Regions from separate parts of the Cryobacterium sp. TMT1-19 genome, predicted to be linked through region 3. Evidence: predicted binding sites of a transcription regulator. Region 3 holds the regulator's gene; each other region holds the start of a gene.
The links. Region 3 encodes LexA, which represses DNA repair genes until DNA is damaged. Its sites were predicted from a motif close to TCGAACANNTGTTCGA; they were not measured.

Region 1 (5,839 bases), on a different contig from region 3:
GCATGTCGGCCAGGTTCTCCGGGGCCAGCCCGGCCGCAATGATGTCCGGCACGAATTCGGTCCGGTACTTGGCCCCCTGGATCAGGAGGCCCGTGGCGAGATCCTCCGTGATCACACCTACTGCAAATCCGCCCACGCTTTCCAAAGCCGAGCGGCGGAACATCGTGTTGCTCCCCACGTACATCCTTGCATTGAAGCGTGATTTGCCGGCCTGCAGGGTACGCATGAAGAAGTCCTGCTCGTTCGGCAAAGCCTGACCGGAGAACAGGTTGTACTGGAACGGGTCCTCGTTGTAGAACGCTTGGGGCGCCTGGACGAAGCCCAGCTCGGGGTCCTGAAAACGACCGACGGTGCGCTCCAGGAAGTCCGGCCGGGGAACCATGTCCGCGTCCAGGGTCACGATCAGGTCCCCGTCGCTCCGCCCAAGCGCGTTGTTGAGGTTGCCGGCTTTGGCGTGAGCGTGGTCAGGCCGGATGAGATGGATGGCCCCGTACTCTTCGGCAAGTTGGCGCACTTCCTCACGCGCGCCGTCATCGCAGACGAAAACGCGAACGCCGTCGGTCGGATAGCGCATGCCCACGGCGCCGGCGATGGTCATCCGGAGCATTGACACGGGCTCGTTGTAGGAGGCAATGAACACGTCGACCCGCGGGAGCTCGTCTGCTGGCGGCGACGGCACAGTGCGCCCGGCGTATGGGGTCCAGAGGGTGACATACACCGCCAGCGATTGTGCGAATCCGAGTACTTCGACCGTCAACAGCAGAATGCCGGTCGCAGTGTTCCACCAGGCGTCGGACGGGATGGTGAACATCACGCGCCACGTGAGGTAGATGATTCGCACGACAATGGTGATCACGATGGCGGTCTTGTGCCCGAAGCCGGGGCGCCGGCGGGAACCGATCCAAAGCGTTTCCATCACGACCAGAATCAAGGCCGGATAGACAAGCATCCAGTGCCAATTTTCAATCATCATGCAGCCCCCTGGTCGTTCCTAGGGAAAACCTGACAGTGCTGGTTCAGAATCGGTGAGCATCAGAATTTTCGGTTTTTCGGGGGTTTTGGTGATTGCAGGAGGGCGTTCTTGCCGGGCAGGGCCGCCGGAGTCTGCAAGCCATTGGTCGAGGTGGTGGGCTTCGGTCCAGGCGGGTGGGCGTTCGTAGCCGGGCCAGCGGCATTCGACGTAGCGGGCCACGATTCCCGCGCGTTGCTTCTCGGTGAAGAGGCTCTGCGCGAGGCCGACGTTGACGCATTGTCCGTCGTCGAGAAGTGTGACTGGACTACAGGCCCGACCTCTTACTCGGCAACGCCACCAGCGTCTGCTCTGGATCGACCTCGACCGGTGGCCCAAGCCAGTACTGCGTTCCGGTGCGGCTGATCGTCCAGTGCTGGTTGTGCAGCAGCAAATGGTGGGGGTGGCACAGCAGCACTCCGTCGGCGAGGTCCGTATACCCGTTGTTTTTGAGCCACTCGTTGATGTGATGCGCTTCTGCCCACGCTGGCGGTTTCTCACAGTCGACCCAGAGACATCCGCCGTCGCGTACCGCCATTGCGGCGCGCTGTTTCTCGGTGAAGAGTCGTTCGTCGCGGCCGACGTTGATGATCTGGCCGTTGTCGTCGAATTTGATGCCGCGGGTCCCGGTGTCGCAGAGCAGCCGGTCGATGGTCTCCTGCGAGATCGGGACCGGGTTGCCCTCGATCTGCCCGTGGCCGGCCGGTGCGGCCGGCTGCCGCGCCTCTGCTTCCTGCGCGTCTGCTTCCGGCTTGAGCGCCTTTTCGGTCACGATCACGCGCACCGAGGGGCGGCGCCCGCCGAAGACCCGGCCCGGGTCGGCCTCGCCGGCGATCTTCAGCAGCTGCACCAGAGAGTCAGCGGCGATCTGCTCGGTGCTGCGCGGGTCCTCCTGCATCCTCCTGGCCCAGGCCGCCCGCTCTGCGTCCACGAATCGCACCCCGCCGCGGCGCGGGCCCGTGATCGAGTCGAACGTGGAGAGCATGAACTCGCCGTCTTCGGGGGCAAACAGCCCGCTGAGTCGTACGTTGCCGTTGCCCAGCCGGTAGACCCGCAGGTAGCGGTCGTCGGAGGCCTGCTTCTCCCGGGCGGCGATGCCTGCCTCGTCAAGCCGGTCGCGCATCCGTCTCGCCCGTTTGAACACCTGATCGGCATTCAGCGACGACGCCTCCGCCAGGAGCGCCTCCAGCGCCACCGCGAGCTTCTCGGCGGTGACCGAGGCGTCGATCTCGCCCAGCCCCGCACGGATCGACTCGGCCGCGTCGACGGAAAGGGTTCCGGCGGTGACGGCCCGGGCGATCGGTGCCTGCCACGGCACCTTCGCCTCGAATTCGGCGACCTCGGCGGCATCCCTGTCGGGCGAGGAGAGCGCCGCCTCGACGAGCCTGTCGGCCGCCTCGGCATCGGCCATCATGGTGCCGACTGCGACCAGCTTGTAGGCGTCGCCCTTGGACGAGCCGGTCGAGTTCTGGATCAGGGCCACCGGCGAGAGGTACCCCTGCTGCGCCGCCAGGCCCGAGTGCCCGAGCTCCGGTCGGGAACGCTCGGCGATGGTCGCCGCCATCCAGGCGGCATAGGTATCGACGAGACGGCGGATCGAAGCGATTCGCTTCTGACCGACCAACACCTCGGCATCAGGAAGGGCCGCGAAGTCAGCGCATGACGAGCCCAGCAGGGCCACGGCATCGACCGCCTGCCTGAGGTCTTCCGCGAGGTTTGTCATGTTAAGAGAATACCCCAGCCCGCATCTAGTGTCGAGAGTTACTCACATAAATTACAGGAATAATCGAATATATCTCTGACCAACTCCGGCCGCTCCGAAGCCGTGCAAGGCCGCCGGTTGCCTCAATGGAGACCCCGCCTATGGTGGAGGGCACAACCTCGGAGGATGTGCCGATGAGGCCAGAGAATGCGCCCGAGAACGAGAACGCCGCCGGGCATGAGCCCCCGACGTCGGGCCGGCCGGCAGCCGGTCGCCGGGCCTGGACCGGGCTGGCCGTCCTCGGAGCCGCACTCCTTGTGATCCTCGTGGTGGCAGTGGTCTGGCGGAGCGGTGAGGGTTTCCCGGGCCCAGGCGAGACCACCGGAACCGCCACCGTGACGCCCGCCCCGACCAACGCACCCACCGCTACGGGTTCTCCGACCACCACCACGCCCCCGGTAACCCTCAAGCCGACGCAATCCGCACCTGGGCAGACCGCGGCGCCGGTCGTTCCACGTCCGACCGCGTGCACGCAGCTCCACAGCCCGGCCATGGTCGAGGCGCTCGGCGACCTGACCCTGAACCCCGTCTGGAGCCAGGACCCGGATGCCGGCGTGTCCCACGGCACCGACGATGCCGAGCTGCGCGTCCAGATCGACGTTCTCGACCACCTGACCTGCGTCTGGGCGAGCCCGTACGGGGATCCGACACCGGGATCATCACCACCGTGGTCTGGGTGACCCCGGAACAGAGCGCCGCGGTGGAGGCCCGGCTCGTCGCAAACGGACTGGAGCGCTTCACCCAGTCGGAGGGCCGCCGCTGCGTCATCCAGACGACACGGCAGACGGCGCTTTCGGTGAGTCCCACTTTCTGAGGGGCGGCATCTGGCTCGCCACGAAGTACACGAATGCCGGCCCGCTGGGCTACACACAGAACATCATCGACAACCTTTGGATGGGCGTCCAGACCGTTTCGAGCAGGTGTCGATGTCGTGTCGATGTCGGGTCGAAGCCCCGCCCCGTTAGGATCACTGAACAGAGGCATTTTTTCGAACCGTGTCCCCCTCATTGTGGGTCTGGCCGGATTCCCTGCCCCCGAGATAGCGTTATCCGTTACTTACTTACCGAGCCTGTTCGAGAGGATCGCGTGGCCAGCCTCACCGAAATCTTGATCCTGCACGGTCTGCTGCCGATCGAGGAGCTCGACCACCTTATGGCCGGCGACCCCGCCGATGAGAGCGCCGTCCGCGCCCTCGTCGCCAAGGGCGTCATCACCGAGGTACAGTTCGCCAAGGCTCGGGCCCAGCAAGCCAACCTGCCCTTCGTCGAGCTGATCGACTACCCGGTCGATCGCCTCGCCGTGGCTCTCGTTCCGGTGGCCGTCTGCAAACGCCACGAAGTGCTCCCGATCGCCGTCGACGACGGCCGCCTCATCCTCGCCATGGTCGACCCCGGCAACGTCTTCGCCGTCGACGACGTGCGCGAAGCATCACGGATGCGCGTCACCCAGGTTGTCGCCGAGCGCAGCGACCTGCTCGCCGCTATCACCCGCTACCACCGCGCCGACGACGAGCTCAGCGACCTCACCTCCACACTCGAGGAAGAGAACGCCGCCACCGAGAGCTCCTCTTTCGGAGTCTCGGACTCCATCGACGACGATGCCCCAATCGTGCGGTTCGTGAACCTGTTGGTCAGCCAGGCCATCCAGGACTTGGCCTCGGACATCCACATCGAACCCGGCGAGCACAGCCTGCGGGTGCGCTACCGCATCGACGGCGTGCTGCACGAGATGCAGACCGCACCCAAGAGCATCCAGAACGGTGTTATCTCCAGGCTCAAAATCATGAGCGATATCGACATCGCCGAGCGGCGCAAACCGCAGGACGGCCGCATGACCGTGCGCCATGCCGGCCGTCAGATCGACCTGCGCGTTGCGACTCTCCCCACCGTGTGGGGCGAGAAGGTCGTCATGCGAATTCTCGACAACTCGAACACGACTCTCGACGTGCGCGCGCTGGCCCTGCTCGAGCACAACTTCGAGGCCTACAAGACCTCCTACTCCAAGCCTTACGGCATGATCCTGATCACCGGTCCGACCGGTTCGGGCAAGTCGACCACGCTCTATACGACCCTGGGTGCGGTCGCTCGCCCCGAGATCAACGTGATCACGGTCGAAGACCCGGTGGAGTACCGCATGGCGGGCATCAACCAGGTGCAGGTGAACCCGAAGGCGGGTCTCAGCTTCGCGAGTGCGCTGCGTTCCATCCTGCGAAGCGACCCGGATGTCGTACTGCTGGGTGAGATCCGCGACCACGAGACCGCGCAGATCGCCATTGAGGCCTCGCTGACCGGCCACCTCGTGCTCTCCACCCTGCACACCAACGACGCGCCGAGCGCCATCACCCGGCTGACGGAAATGGGCATCGAGCCCTTCCTGGTGGGTTCCGCCCTGGACTGCGTGGTCGCCCAGCGCCTGGCCCGCCGGCTCTGCGACAAGTGCAAGACGCCATCCGTTCTGACCGTCGACTACCTGACGCGCCTCCGCTTCGCGTTCGACCCGGAGCGCCCGCTGCCCACGATCTTCGAGGCGGTCGGCTGCACGCAGTGTTCGAAGACCGGTTACCGGGGGCGCATCGCCGTGCACGAGGTGATGACCGTGACCGAGGAGATCGAGCGGCTCGCCGTGGCCCGAGCATCGAGCGCTGAAATCGGCCGGGTGGCGCGCGAACAGGGCATGATCACCCTCCGCGAGGATGGCTGGGCCAAGGCCCAAATGGGTTTGACATCGATCGAAGAAATCTTGCGAGTGGTCGCATAGTGCAAAAGGGGATATCTGCATGAGCCAGCCCATCTATGAAATTCCGGTCACGTCTCCTGGGGCCGCCGGGGGCAGCTGGAGCCTCGGCGATCCCGAGCGTCGTGGTGCCGAACCGACGGAGCACGATGCCGCGCCGGCCGCTCCTGACTCGGTGGAGTTCGAGTTCGTCGATGTGACGGATGCCGCGCAGCCGGCGACAACGGTCCTCCCGGTGGACACCGGCGCGGTCGAGACGACCGGGCGCCGCGCCCGTGCCAACCGCACCGGCGACAACGAGGTCTCCGACCTTGACCTGCTGAACGCCCTGGCCG
Region 2 (5,839 bases), on a different contig from region 3:
CCTTGTCGGGCGCGGTCACTACGAGACCCTTCCGGAGGATTCTGCCGAGCACGCGTGGTTGGCCGTGGAAGTGCTTCCCGAGTACCGACGGCGAGGCATCGGCTCAGCCCTCACTGCCCGGCTCGAGGCGATCGCGCAGTCCGAGGACCGTAGCGTTCAGATCGTCTACGCACCATCACCGACAGCGCCGGGTGAGCGCATTCACTCCCCCACCGGGTTCGGTTCGGTTCCGCTCGGCAACCCCGAGGTTCGGTTCCTTCAGGGCCGCGGCTACCTCCTCGAGCAGGTCGTGCGCGCCAGCCGGCTTACCCTGCCGGTGGATCCCACGCAGCTACGCCGACTGCGCGACGCCGCCGCCGCGCACGCGGGTCCGGACTATGCAGTGCTGCAGTGGGTCGATCGCACCCCGCCGGAATGGTTGCCCGATCTGGCGGTGCTCTACACGCGCATGAGCACGGATGCCCCGAGCGCCGGCCTTGCCGAACCGGAGCAGCTCTGGACGCCCGAGCGCGTCATGCAGGAGGAGCAGAAGGCTGCCGCCGGCAGGCGCACGGCGCTGACCTCGGCGGTGCTGCATGGCCCGAGCGGCCACCTCGTGGGATTCACCGAGCTGGAGGTGCCGGCGGAGTCCCGCCGCGCGGTCAGCCAGGAGGACACTCTGGTGCTGCGCGAGCACCGCGGCCGCCGGTTGGGGATGCTGCTGAAGGTGGCGAACCTCGAGCTGCTCGCGGCGGAGCGCCCCGGGCACCCGTCGGTGTTGACCTATAACGCTGAGGAGAACCGGCACATGCTCACGGTCAACGAGGCCATCGGCTTCGTGCCGCTCGGTTACGAGGGAGCCTGGCGCCGCGACGCCCTCTAACCCGGCCCTCCGGCCCTCAAGCCTGCCGAGCCCTGAATCCCCGAGCCCTGAGTCCCAGAGCCAAAGACCCAGAGCCAAAGACCCAGATCCCAAGACCCGACAACCAAAAGCCCAAAGCCAAAGAACAAAAGACCGCAAAGCCAGCAAAGAGGGCAGTGCCGGTTATGCAGCAACAGGTGGTGCGGGTGGCAGAGCAATACCCCGTCTGCGAGGTCCGTGTAGCCGTTGTCTTTCAACCACTCAGTGATGTGGTGTGCTTCAGTCCAGGCGGGTGATCTGTCGCAGTCCACCCACCGGCACCCGCCGTCGCGCACTCCCACGGCGGCGCGCTGTGCCTCGGTGAAGAGTCGTTCGTCACCGCCGACGTCGATGATCTGCCCGGTGTCGTCGAACTGGCCTTCGGGTTCCGGTGTCGCAGTGGAGCCGGTCGATCGTTTCCTGCGAGATCGGCTCGGGGTTGCCTTCGATCTGCCCGTGGCCTCGGACTTCAGGGCTCCCGGCTGGCGCGGTTTGACGGCCTTTTCGGTCACGATGACCCGCACCGAAGGGCGGTGACCGCCGAACACCCGGCCCTGATCGGCCTCGCCGGCGATCTTCAGCAGCTGCACGAGGGCATCGGCGGCGATCTGGTCCGTGGTGCGGGGGTCGTCCTGCATGCGTGTGGCCCACGCGGCTTTCGCCTTGTCGACGAAGCGCACCCCGCCGCGGCGAGGGCTGGTGATCGAGTCGAAGACGGAGAGCACGAACTCGCCGTCTTCGGTCGCGAAGAGGCCATCCAGACGCACCTTGCCGTTGCCGAGCCGGTAGACCTTCAGGAACCGGTCGTCGTGGGCCTGCTTCTCCCGGGCGGCAATGCCGGCCTCGTCGAGGCGGTCGCGCATGCGCCGCGCGAGTCTGAAGACCTGGTCAGTGTTCAGCGTCGACGCCTCGACAAGAAGCAGGGTCAGGGCTTCGGTGAGCTTGTCGGCGGTGACCGCCGCGTCGATCTGGCCGAGACCAAAACGGATCGACTCGGCCGCGTCGACGGAGAGAGCGCCACTGGTGACCGCGCGGGCGATCGGCGCCTGCCAGGGCACCTTCGCAACGAACTCCGCAACCTCGGCGGCATCAGCGTCCGGCGACTCCACGGCCGCCTCGACGCGCGCCTGCGCCGCCTCGGCATCGGCCATCATCGTGCCGACCGCGACCAGTTTGAACGCGTCGGTCTTGGTCGAGCCCGTCACCTTTTGGATCAGCGCCTCGGGCGACAGGAATCCCTGCTGCGCGGCCAGACCTGAATGGCCGAGTTCGGGCCGGGAACGCCGGGCGATGGTCGCCGCCATCCACGCGGATCGGGTGTCGAAGAGGCGGCGGGCGGCCGCGATCTGCTTCTGACCGGCCAGCACCGCGGCGTCGGCGAGGTGCTCATAGTCGGCGCAGGACGAGCCCAGGCGGGCGTCGGCATCCGTTGCCGCTCTGAGGTCATCTGCGGTGGTTGTCATGGTCCGAGGTTAGCGAAGATGGTAATTAAAGTCGAGAGTTATTCACTTGATATTCGAAAGACTTTCGTATTTTTGTTCGACAGGCAGGCTTCTCGCGGGCAGCGAGCCTCAGCGCAGCCGTTGGCATCGCGGGCAGAGGTGTGAACTGCGGTTCATGAACTGCTGCCGCACGAGCAGTGTGCCGCAGCGGGGGCACGGTAGACCCTGCCGGCCGTACGTGTTGAGGCGGTGCGAAAAATACCCGGACTGACCATTCACGTTCACGTATTGCGCATCGAAACTGGTGCCGCCCTCGGCCAGGGCCCGGTTCAGGATGCTGCGGACCGCGCCGAGCAGCGCCCGCCCCTTCGCGGGCGACAGGGAGTCTGCCGGCTGCTCGTAGTGCACCCGGGCCTCGAAAAGGGCCTCGTCGGCGTAGATGTTCCCGATGCCGCTGATCAGGGTCTGGTCGAGCAGGGCGCGCTTGATCCCGGTCTTCTTGCGGGCCAGGGCAGTCAGGAAGAGCGGCGCCGAGAAGCCCGGATCCAGCGGGTCGCGCGCGATGTGCGCCACCTGCGACGGGATCAGCCCCGACCAGCCCAGGCCTGAACCGGCCAGTCCGTCCGCCCCGGTCGCGCCGCCTGCGAGCCCGGAGTACCCGGCCGTCAGCCCGTCGCGGGTGGGCTGCATCGAGTCCACGGCCATACTGCCGAAGATGCGCTGGTCGACGAAGTTGACCCACAGCTCGCCGTGTTCCGGGTGCTCGATCTGCAAACGGATGCGCAGGTGCCGGTCCGTGTCCGATCCGGGGCTGCGCAGCAGCACCTGACCACTCATTCCGAGGTGCACGACCAGGGCGCGCCCGGAATCCAGCGGCAGCCAGAGGAACTTACCCCGGCGGACGGCGGCGAGCACGCCCCGCCTCTGCAACAGGTCGGCAAAATACCCGCTCGCGGAGTCATGGCGACGCAGGGATCGTGGCTCGAAGACCTCGACACCGGCGATCACGGCGCCGGTTACGGCCGGCGCCAGGCCGGCGCGAACGACCTCCACTTCAGGAAGTTCGGGCATGCGAGCCTTTCAGCGTCACGGCCTGACAGCAGCTCAGGGAGTGCTGAGGCGCGTCCAGGCGTCGAGCGCGGCGGCCATCTCGGCGTGCTTCTTGCTCGTGCCCCCACCGACCGCACTTACGTCACCCACAGTGACGGTGGCGATGAAGATCTTGGAGTGATCGGGTCCGCTTTCCGCGATGGAATACACGGGAACCCCGGTTCCCAGGCGAGCCGCGGCTTCCTGCAGGCTCGTCTTGGGGTCCATGGACACTCCGAAGTGCCCTGGGTCACGGAGGAGCGGCTCGATCAGGCGCAGCACGAGCGCCGTCGCCGTCTCTCCGCCGGAGTCGAGGTAGACCGCTCCGATGAGCGCCTCGACGGTGTCGGCAAGGATCGACGACTTGTCGCGCCCATTGGTGAGGATCTCGCCGCGGCCGAGGCGCACGTACGCACCCAATCCGATGCCGCGCGCGATGCCCGCCAGGGCAACGCTCGACACCAGGCTGGCCCGGCGCTTGGCAAGGTCACCCTCGTCGAGCTGCGTGTACTCCCGATAGAGCATGACCGTCACGGCCTGCCCCAGAATCGAGTCACCGAGAAATTCGAGGCGCTCATTGTTGGGTATGCCGCCATGCTCGTACGCGTACGAGCGGTGGGTGAGAGAGAGCTCAAGCAAGGCCGGGTCGATCTGCACGCCGAGAGTCGCCAGCAAGGACGAGACCTCGGGATCGACGCTCACGAGTGCCGACTCAGCGAGTGCCCGCCAGGCAGATGCCGACCGAAAACACTGATGCCGCGACTCAACGGATCGGGACCCTGAATCGGGACTCCCGGCATCCGTCGGCGCGGCATCAGACGTTCGAGCACAACGAGACTAAACGTCGGCGACCTTGCGGCCCTTGTATTCCATGAACAGCGCCGTGCCGGCGGCGTCGGTGACGACCTTGGCGCGGTGCGGCAGGCTGTAGACAACTTTGCCGTTTTCCATGGTCTTGACCAGGGTGGGAGCTTCGGCCTTCCAACAGGAACGACGTGAACGGGTGTTGGAGCGTGATTGCTTGCGCTTCGGGACTGCCATGACTACTTCTCTTCTCTATCCGTTTCAGCCTGGATGTCTTCATCCGTGCCGCTGCTTTCGGAAGCTTGGAATTCCATGAGCGCGGCCCACCGGGGATCGCGCTTTTCTTCGGGTAGGAACTCAGGGGCCTCGGCAAGCCGTTCACCGGTCTCGGGGTCGAGACCTGGGCAATCCGGCCGGCAAACCGGCTGGAACGGCAGTGACAACACCACCGCATCCCTGATCAGAGGTTCAAGATCCACGTGGTCATCTTGAACTTCACTTTCATAAGCTTCGTCTAGAGAGTACGCGAAAAGCTCGTGAAACTCGACTTGGACCGGCAATTCGACGTCGATGAGGCATCTGCCGCACTCTCCGGCGGCGATTCCGGACACCTGGGCCGACACGAGGATGCCCTCGTGCAGGGTTTCGAGGCGCAGGTTCGCGATCACGGTAGAGCCGGCCTTCACGGCGACCAGGCTCTCGCCGAGGTCTCCCGGCACGACGATTTCGAGGTGCCGTTCGTGCATGGTGCCCGGGCGGTTGATCAGGTCGCGCACATCGACCTTGTACGGGGTCTTCTTGAATCTACTCACGAGGGAAGATTCTACGCGTTCGCGGCTGGGCGTCCGATTCGTCGCTCGCCGGGGCGCCAGAGCGATGCCGGCAGCAGCGTCGCCCGCACCCGCAGGCGCCGGCCCGACACCGAATGGATGCCGCGGAGCACCACGTCGAGGTCGGCCACGCGTTCCGCCGCCCGCGCGGACTGCGCGTCGTCACCCGGTCGCCCGTAGTGGCTGCGCTCCGCTCCCACGAGGAGCCGGTCGAGGGCCTCGGCCGCGGCTCCCCCGCCCGGACCGGCGCCCTCCGTAACGCTCTCGGTGCCGCCTACCGAGCCGATGAGAACCCGTAGCCGGGCGGCGAGCTCGCGCGGCGTCTCGGTCTCCCGCACGAAGACGCCATGGTCCACCGCCGTGTCGCTGACCTCACGCCACGCCTCCACGGCCCCGCTCTGCCCCGACAGGAGGCCCCGGCGCCGCAGCATCCGCCGGGTCACCCGGATGAGGGCCGGCAGAAGGAGCAGCGCGAACGTCCCGAGGACGAGCAGGCCGAGACGGATGATGCCGCCGCGCGAGTCCGCGGGCGAAGAAGCGTCGGCCTGGGCGTCAGCGGCGTTCTGGCCACCGAGGTCCTCGGGGCGCGGCGCGTCCGACGGGCCGGCCTGGCCGGAATCAGTCAGCGGCACGGTGACGGCATCGTCCCGCGTGTACGCAGGCACGGCGCCGCGGCCGGGCGTGGGCTCGAAGGGCACCCAGCCGACGCCCTCGAAGTAGACCTCCGTCCACGCGTGAAGGTCGTGGGTGTCGACGCTGTACCGGCCGACCCCGGCGACGGAACCCGACGCGGA
Region 3 (5,839 bases):
TTCGGCTTCGGCGATGTGGTGCGGGTCGCGGCCGCCCTGCACGGTGACGTGCACCGTGAGGCCGCCGTTGAAGGCGATAGCCTCAAACACGTGGCGCACCATGGAGCCGGTGAAGTGGCCGCCGATCAGGTGGAACTCGAAACCGGCCGGCTCGCCTTGGTGCACGAGGTAGGGGCGCCCGGAGATGTCGACGACGGCCTGTACGAGGGCCTCGTCGAGCGGCACGACGGCGTCACCGTAGCGGGAGATGCCGGATTTGTCCCCGAGAGCCTGCTTGATCGCCTGGCCGAGCAGGATGCCGACGTCCTCGACCGTGTGGTGCACATCGATCTCGATATCGCCGCGGGCGCGCACGGTGAGGTCGGTCAACGAGTGTTTCGCGAAGGCCGTGAGCAGGTGATCGAAGAACGGGACCGACGTCTGGATGTCCGACTCACCGGTGCCGTCGAGATTGAGCGACAGGTCGATGCTCGACTCGCTGGTCTCGCGCTGCAGGTGGGCGAAACGAGGCGAGGTGGTCGCGAAAGAGAAGCTCATACGGCTAGTTTATTGGCCCGAGCCGTTCACGACCGCCCAAGCGCCTCGAGGGCGTCGAGGAACGCCGTGGTCTCGGCCTCGGTGCCGGCGCTGACCCGCAGGTGGCCCGGGATGCCGACGTCGCGCACAAGGATGCCTTCCGCCAGCAGCGCCTCGAAGGTGGCCCGAGGGTCCTCAACGCCGCCGAACAGCACGAAGTTGCTCGCACTGCGCAGCGGAGTGTAGCCAAGCCGGGCCAGTTCGCTCACGATGCGGTCCCGCTGCCCGCGGATGTCGTCGACCATGGCAAGCATCGCGGGCGTGTGGACGAGCGCGGCGACCGCGGCAGCCTGGGTGAGCGCGGACAGGTGGTAGGGCAGACGAACCAGGCGGAGGGCATCCGTCACAGCGGGATCGGCGGCCAGATAGCCGACGCGCACACCGGCGAAGGCGAACGCCTTGCTCATGGTGCGGGACACCAGCAGGCGCTCCCGGCCGGGAAGCAGGCTCAGGGCGGTTGGCGCGTCATCCGTCCCGAACTCGGCGTACGCCTCGTCGACGACGACGATGCCGTCGCTCGCATCGTAGACGGCCTCGATCGTTTCCAGGGACAGGGGCGTGCCGGTGGGGTTGTTCGGCGAGCAGAGGAAGACGACGTCAGGGGCAACCCGGTCGACCCACTCGAGCGCCGTGGCCGGGGAGAGTTCGAACTTTGCGTCACGACCACCCGCGATCCAGCGGGTGCCGGTGCCGGAGGCGAGCAGAGGGTACATGGAGTAGGTCGGCGCGAAGCCGAGCACGGACCGACCCGGGCCGCCGAAGGCCTGCAGCACCTGCTGAAGAACCTCGTTGGAACCGTTGGCGGCCCAAATGTTCTTTCGGGTGAGGCCGTGACCAAGATAACGGGCGAGGGAATCCCGCAGCTCGGTGAACTCCCGATCGGGGTATCGGTTCACGGTCGTGACCGCCAGAGCCAACGCCGCCACGATGTCCTGCGCCACCTCAGCCGGGATGCCGTGGGTGTTCTCGTTCACGTTGAGAGCCACCGGCACGTGCAACTGCGGCGCCCCATAGGGAGTGAGTCCGCGCAGATTATCGCGAAGGGGAAGATCGTTGAGACTGGTCACTCCCCCCATGTTACCGGGGTGAGACCGGCGGGGGCTCGCCGCGGGTAGTTCACAGGTCGTTCGGAAGCGCCAGCCGCTGACCGGGCTGCACGCTGTCGGACGGCAGCTGGTTGAGGCTCACAATCTCGGCGATCACCTCGCGCGGATCGGACGTGGGCGCGATTGTCTCGGCAAGTTGCCAGAGCGACTGCCCCGACTTGATAGTGACGTAGTCGAAGGCCGTGGCCACGCGAGCGACGGTCGAGTTCTCGGCGGCGGCGATGCCTCCGTTGAGGGTGACGACCAGGGCCACGGCTACGAGCGGAAAGGCAGCCAGGGACGTGAAAACGACGCGACCGCGCCGGGTGAGTCGGAGCCGGGTGCGTCCGGTCGCGATGGGGGCGCCTCGTTCAAGTGCAGTGCTCATGTCATACCTCCTGTGAGAAGACGCATCCGACTCTCGGCCGGGAGAGCCGGATGCGAACTTATGTTCCGAATGTATATTCGATTATTCGAACAATCAAGCTTTATTCGGTAGTTTCTGAAATATTTACTCCGACCCACTCGAATACATGTTTGTTTAATGGGCTCAACGCGGATACAGTTTCGATTGTTGATTGACACTCAATCAGGCACCCCCGACATTCGCGTGAATCGGCGGCATTCGCTGTTTGCCGCCAGCGCATCAATCAAAACGAGGAGCGACGAACGTGGCACAGAACACCAGCGGTCCCCGCGACAAGGGCGGCACCAGACGGCGCAAGAGCCTCAGCGAGAAGCAGCTCGCCATCCTCGACGTCATCCAGCGCTCGGTCAGCCAACGCGGCTATCCGCCGAGCATGCGCGAGATCGGCGACGCCGTCGGCCTGTCGTCACTGTCGAGCGTCACCCACCAGCTCAACCAGCTGGAACTGAGCGGTTACCTCCGCCGAGACCCGAACCGTCCCCGAGCACTGGAGGTGCTCATCGAGATTCCGCAGTCGCCCGAAGACACGACGGCCGGATCCTCGGAGAGTTTCCACACCGGAGTGCAGGTCGGCGACGCCGCCATGGTTCCGCTCGTCGGTCGAATCGCCGCCGGCATCCCGATCACCGCCGAACAGCAGATCGACGAGATCTTCCCGCTACCCCGCCAGCTGGTGGGCAAGGGCGACCTGTTCATGCTCAAGGTGTCGGGCGAATCGATGATCGACGCCGCCATAATGGACGGCGACTGGGTCGTCGTGCGGCAGCAGAAGACCGCCGAAAACGGTGAAATCGTTGCAGCCATGCTCGACAACGAGGCAACCGTCAAGGTCTTCCGCCAGCGCGACGGGCACACCTGGCTACTGCCCCGCAACACCAACTTCGAACCCATCGTCGGCGATCACGCCGAGATTCTGGGGAAGGTTGTGGCAGTGCTGCGGTCGGTTTAGGGCATCAGCACTACAGCACATCAGCACTTCAGCGCTTCAGCACTTCAGCACTTCAGCACTTCAGCACTTCAGTCCGACTCTTGGTCTCGACGGTTTCGACCAGCGTCGTGGAGACGCGCGTGCGTTGAGTCACCATGGTTATTTCGGTCGGGTCTTGTGATCCGGGTCTTGTGGGCCGGGCACGAACACTGTTTTTGGTGTCGTGCCCGGCTTTTGTGTGGGTGGAGGCGGGGTCAGGCGGAGACGGAGGAGGTCAGGCGGGCGCGGAGGATGCGGGTGGCGGCGAGCATGTTGTGCAGGGACTGGACGGTTTCGGCGTAGCCGCGGGTTTTGAGGCCGCAGTCGGGGTTCACCCAGAGCCGGGTGGCCGGGATGGCTGCCGCGGCGCGCTCGAGCAGGTCGGTGAGTTCGGATACGCTCGGCACACGCGGCGAGTGGATGTCCCACACTCCCGGGCCGATACCGTGGTCGAAGCCCTGGGACCGGATATCGCCCACCACCTCCATGCGAGAGCGTGCCGCCTCGATGCTGGTCACATCGGCGTCCAGGTTGCGGATCGCGTCGATGACCACCCCGAACTCCGAGTAGCAGAGGTGGGTGTGGATCTGGGTGGCCACGGCCGCACCGGCCGTCGCCAGGCGGAAGGACCCCACCGACCAGTCGAGGTATTCCGCCTGGTCCTTCTGCTTCAACGGCAGCAGCTCCCGCAGCGCGGGCTCGTCGACCTGGACGATCTGAATGCCGGCCGTCTCCAGGTCGGCGATCTCGTCCCGGAGGGCCAGGGCCACCTGCCTGGCCGTCTCGCCCAGCGGCTGGTCGTCGCGCACGAACGACCACGCGAGGATCGTGACCGGACCGGTGAGCATCCCCTTGACGGGCTTGGGCGTCAGCCCCTGCGTGAACGCCGACCACTCGACCGTGATGGGCCGCGGTCGGGACACGTCACCCCAGAGGATCGACGGGCGCACGCACCGGCTGCCGTAGGACTGCACCCAGCCGTTCTCGGTGACCGCGAAGCCGTCCAGGTTCTCGGCGAAGTACTGCACCATGTCGTTGCGTTCCGGCTCCCCGTGCACGATCACGTCGAGGCCGATGTCTTCCTGCAACGCGACGACCCGACGGATTTCGGCGCGCATCAGGTCCCGGTATTCCGCGGTGCTCAGCACCCCCCGTACCAGCTGCGCCCTGGCCCGACGGATGTCCCCGGTCTGCGGGAAGGATCCGATCGTGGTCGTCGGCAGGAACGGCAGCCCGAGGGCCATCTCCTGGGCTGCCACTCGGTCTGCGTAGGCGCCCCGGGTGAAGTCGCCCGGAGCGAGCGCGTCGGCGCGCACCCGAACGGCGCCATCGTGGACTCCGGGAGCCACCCCCCGCGCGTCGAGGGCCGCGGAGGCCGCAGAGAGGTCGGTCTCGATGGCACGGCGACCCAGACTGAGGCCGCGGGCGAGTGTGGCAACCTGCGCGACCTTCTGATCCGCAAAGGCCAGCCAGCTTTTCAGGTCGTCGTCCAGCGCCGATTCATCGTCGACGTCGTGGGGAACGTGCAGCAGCGAGGTTGAGGTGGAAACCGAGATCCGCGGCGAGAGGCGGACCAGGCCGGCCGCCGTGTCGAAGGCGGCGGCCAGGTCGCCGCGCCAGATATTGTGGCCGTCAATGATGCCGGCCACGAGAGTGGTCGTGTCCAGTCCGGGGGTCTCCGCCGGCACGCTTCCCCGCACGAGGTCAAGCCCAATGGCTTCCACCGGGGTGATGGCAAGAACGGGTAGGGCGTCGTCGAGGCTGCCGTACGGCGCGGCGACGAACAGGGCGGGACGCTCGGCGAGGGCGCCGAGGGTGTTGTAGGCGAAGCGGAGGCCGGCGAGGGCATCCGTTCTCGGGGTGTCGATGCTCTCGCTGACCAGGGCAGGCTCGTCGAGCTGCACCCATTCGGCTCCGGCGGCGCGCAGCCGCTGCAGGAGGGCGGCGTAGACCGGCACAAGGTCGTCGAGGCGGTCAAGCGGACTGAATCCGGCCGGGGCCTCGTCGCTGGGCTTGCTCAGCAGCAGGAAGGTGACCGGGCCGACGATGACGGGCCGGGTCAGGAATCCGGCCGCCTTCGCCTCCTCGAACTCGCGCACCAGGCGGGTGCCGGCGAGGGTGAACTCGGTCTCGGGGCCGATCTCCGGCACCAGGTAGTGGTAGTTGGTGTCGAACCATTTGGTCATCTCCAGCGGCGGATTCTCCCCTTCGCCGCGGGCGAGGGTGAAGTAGCCGGCCAGGTCGAGGTGGCCGTCCGCGCCCCGCAGATGCGCGAACCGGGCGGGGACGGCGCCCACCGTGCACAGGGCATCCAACATCTGGTCGTAGTAGGAGAACGATTCCGGGATGGACGAGTCGTCCCGGCCGAGTCCCAGCAGCACGAGGCGCTCCCTGGTGCTCTGACGCAGGGCGGCCGCGGTCGCCTCGAGCTCGTCGGCGCTGACCGATCCGGTCCAGAACGCTTCGACGGCCTTCTTCAGTTGGCGGCGCGGCCCGATGCGCGGGTAGCCCAGGATGGTGCCGGCGGGAAAGGCGGAAAAGGCGGAAGAGTGGGTCATCGGTTCTCCTTGACGGGGTGAGGGGCAGGCTGTGCGGAAGCAGGCAGGGTGGGGGTGAGCAGACCGCAGCCGTCGAGCACGGCGAGCACGGTCTCGTGCTGGTTGAAGGCGTAGAGGTGCAGCCCGGGGGCACCGCCGGCGATGAGTTCCCGGGCCAGTTCGGTGGCCTGACGGATGCCGATCTCACGCTGGCCTTCCTTCGTCGGCTCCACCTCGAGCGCGATCG

Region 1: a site for LexA is predicted at 2,796-2,811, ahead of E3T40_RS15125 (DUF222 domain-containing protein). Genes of this name have one in related genera too.
Region 2: a site for LexA is predicted at 2,408-2,423, ahead of E3T40_RS11920 (DUF222 domain-containing protein). Genes of this name have one in related genera too.

What each region holds. Positions count from the first base shown of each region.
Region 1 covers NZ_SOHB01000067.1:16,728-22,566, reverse strand. Annotated here, with positions in the region: gene E3T40_RS15130 (glycosyltransferase family 2 protein) at 1-973, opposite strand, end outside; gene E3T40_RS15125 (DUF222 domain-containing protein) at 1,278-2,732, opposite strand; gene E3T40_RS15120 (hypothetical protein) at 2,906-3,451, shown strand; gene E3T40_RS16455 (hypothetical protein) at 3,448-3,585, shown strand; gene E3T40_RS15115 (GspE/PulE family protein) at 3,858-5,528, shown strand; gene E3T40_RS15110 (type IV pilus twitching motility protein PilT) at 5,548-5,839, shown strand, end outside.
Region 2 covers NZ_SOHB01000042.1:111,718-117,556, reverse strand. Annotated here, with positions in the region: gene E3T40_RS11925 (GNAT family N-acetyltransferase) at 1-862, shown strand, start outside; gene E3T40_RS11920 (DUF222 domain-containing protein) at 859-2,343, opposite strand; gene E3T40_RS11915 (Fpg/Nei family DNA glycosylase) at 2,452-3,393, opposite strand; gene rnc (ribonuclease III) at 3,427-4,113, opposite strand; gene rpmF (50S ribosomal protein L32) at 4,249-4,452, opposite strand; gene E3T40_RS11900 (DUF177 domain-containing protein) at 4,455-5,027, opposite strand; gene E3T40_RS11895 (DUF3488 and transglutaminase-like domain-containing protein) at 5,039-5,839, opposite strand, start outside.
Region 3 covers NZ_SOHB01000041.1:30,342-36,180, forward strand. Annotated here, with positions in the region: gene hisB (imidazoleglycerol-phosphate dehydratase HisB) at 1-537, opposite strand, end outside; gene E3T40_RS11155 (histidinol-phosphate transaminase) at 564-1,643, opposite strand; gene E3T40_RS11160 (LysM peptidoglycan-binding domain-containing protein) at 1,693-2,049, opposite strand; gene lexA (transcriptional repressor LexA) at 2,333-3,037, shown strand; gene metE (5-methyltetrahydropteroyltriglutamate--homocysteine S-methyltransferase) at 3,271-5,613, opposite strand; gene E3T40_RS11175 (methylenetetrahydrofolate reductase) at 5,610-5,839, opposite strand, start outside.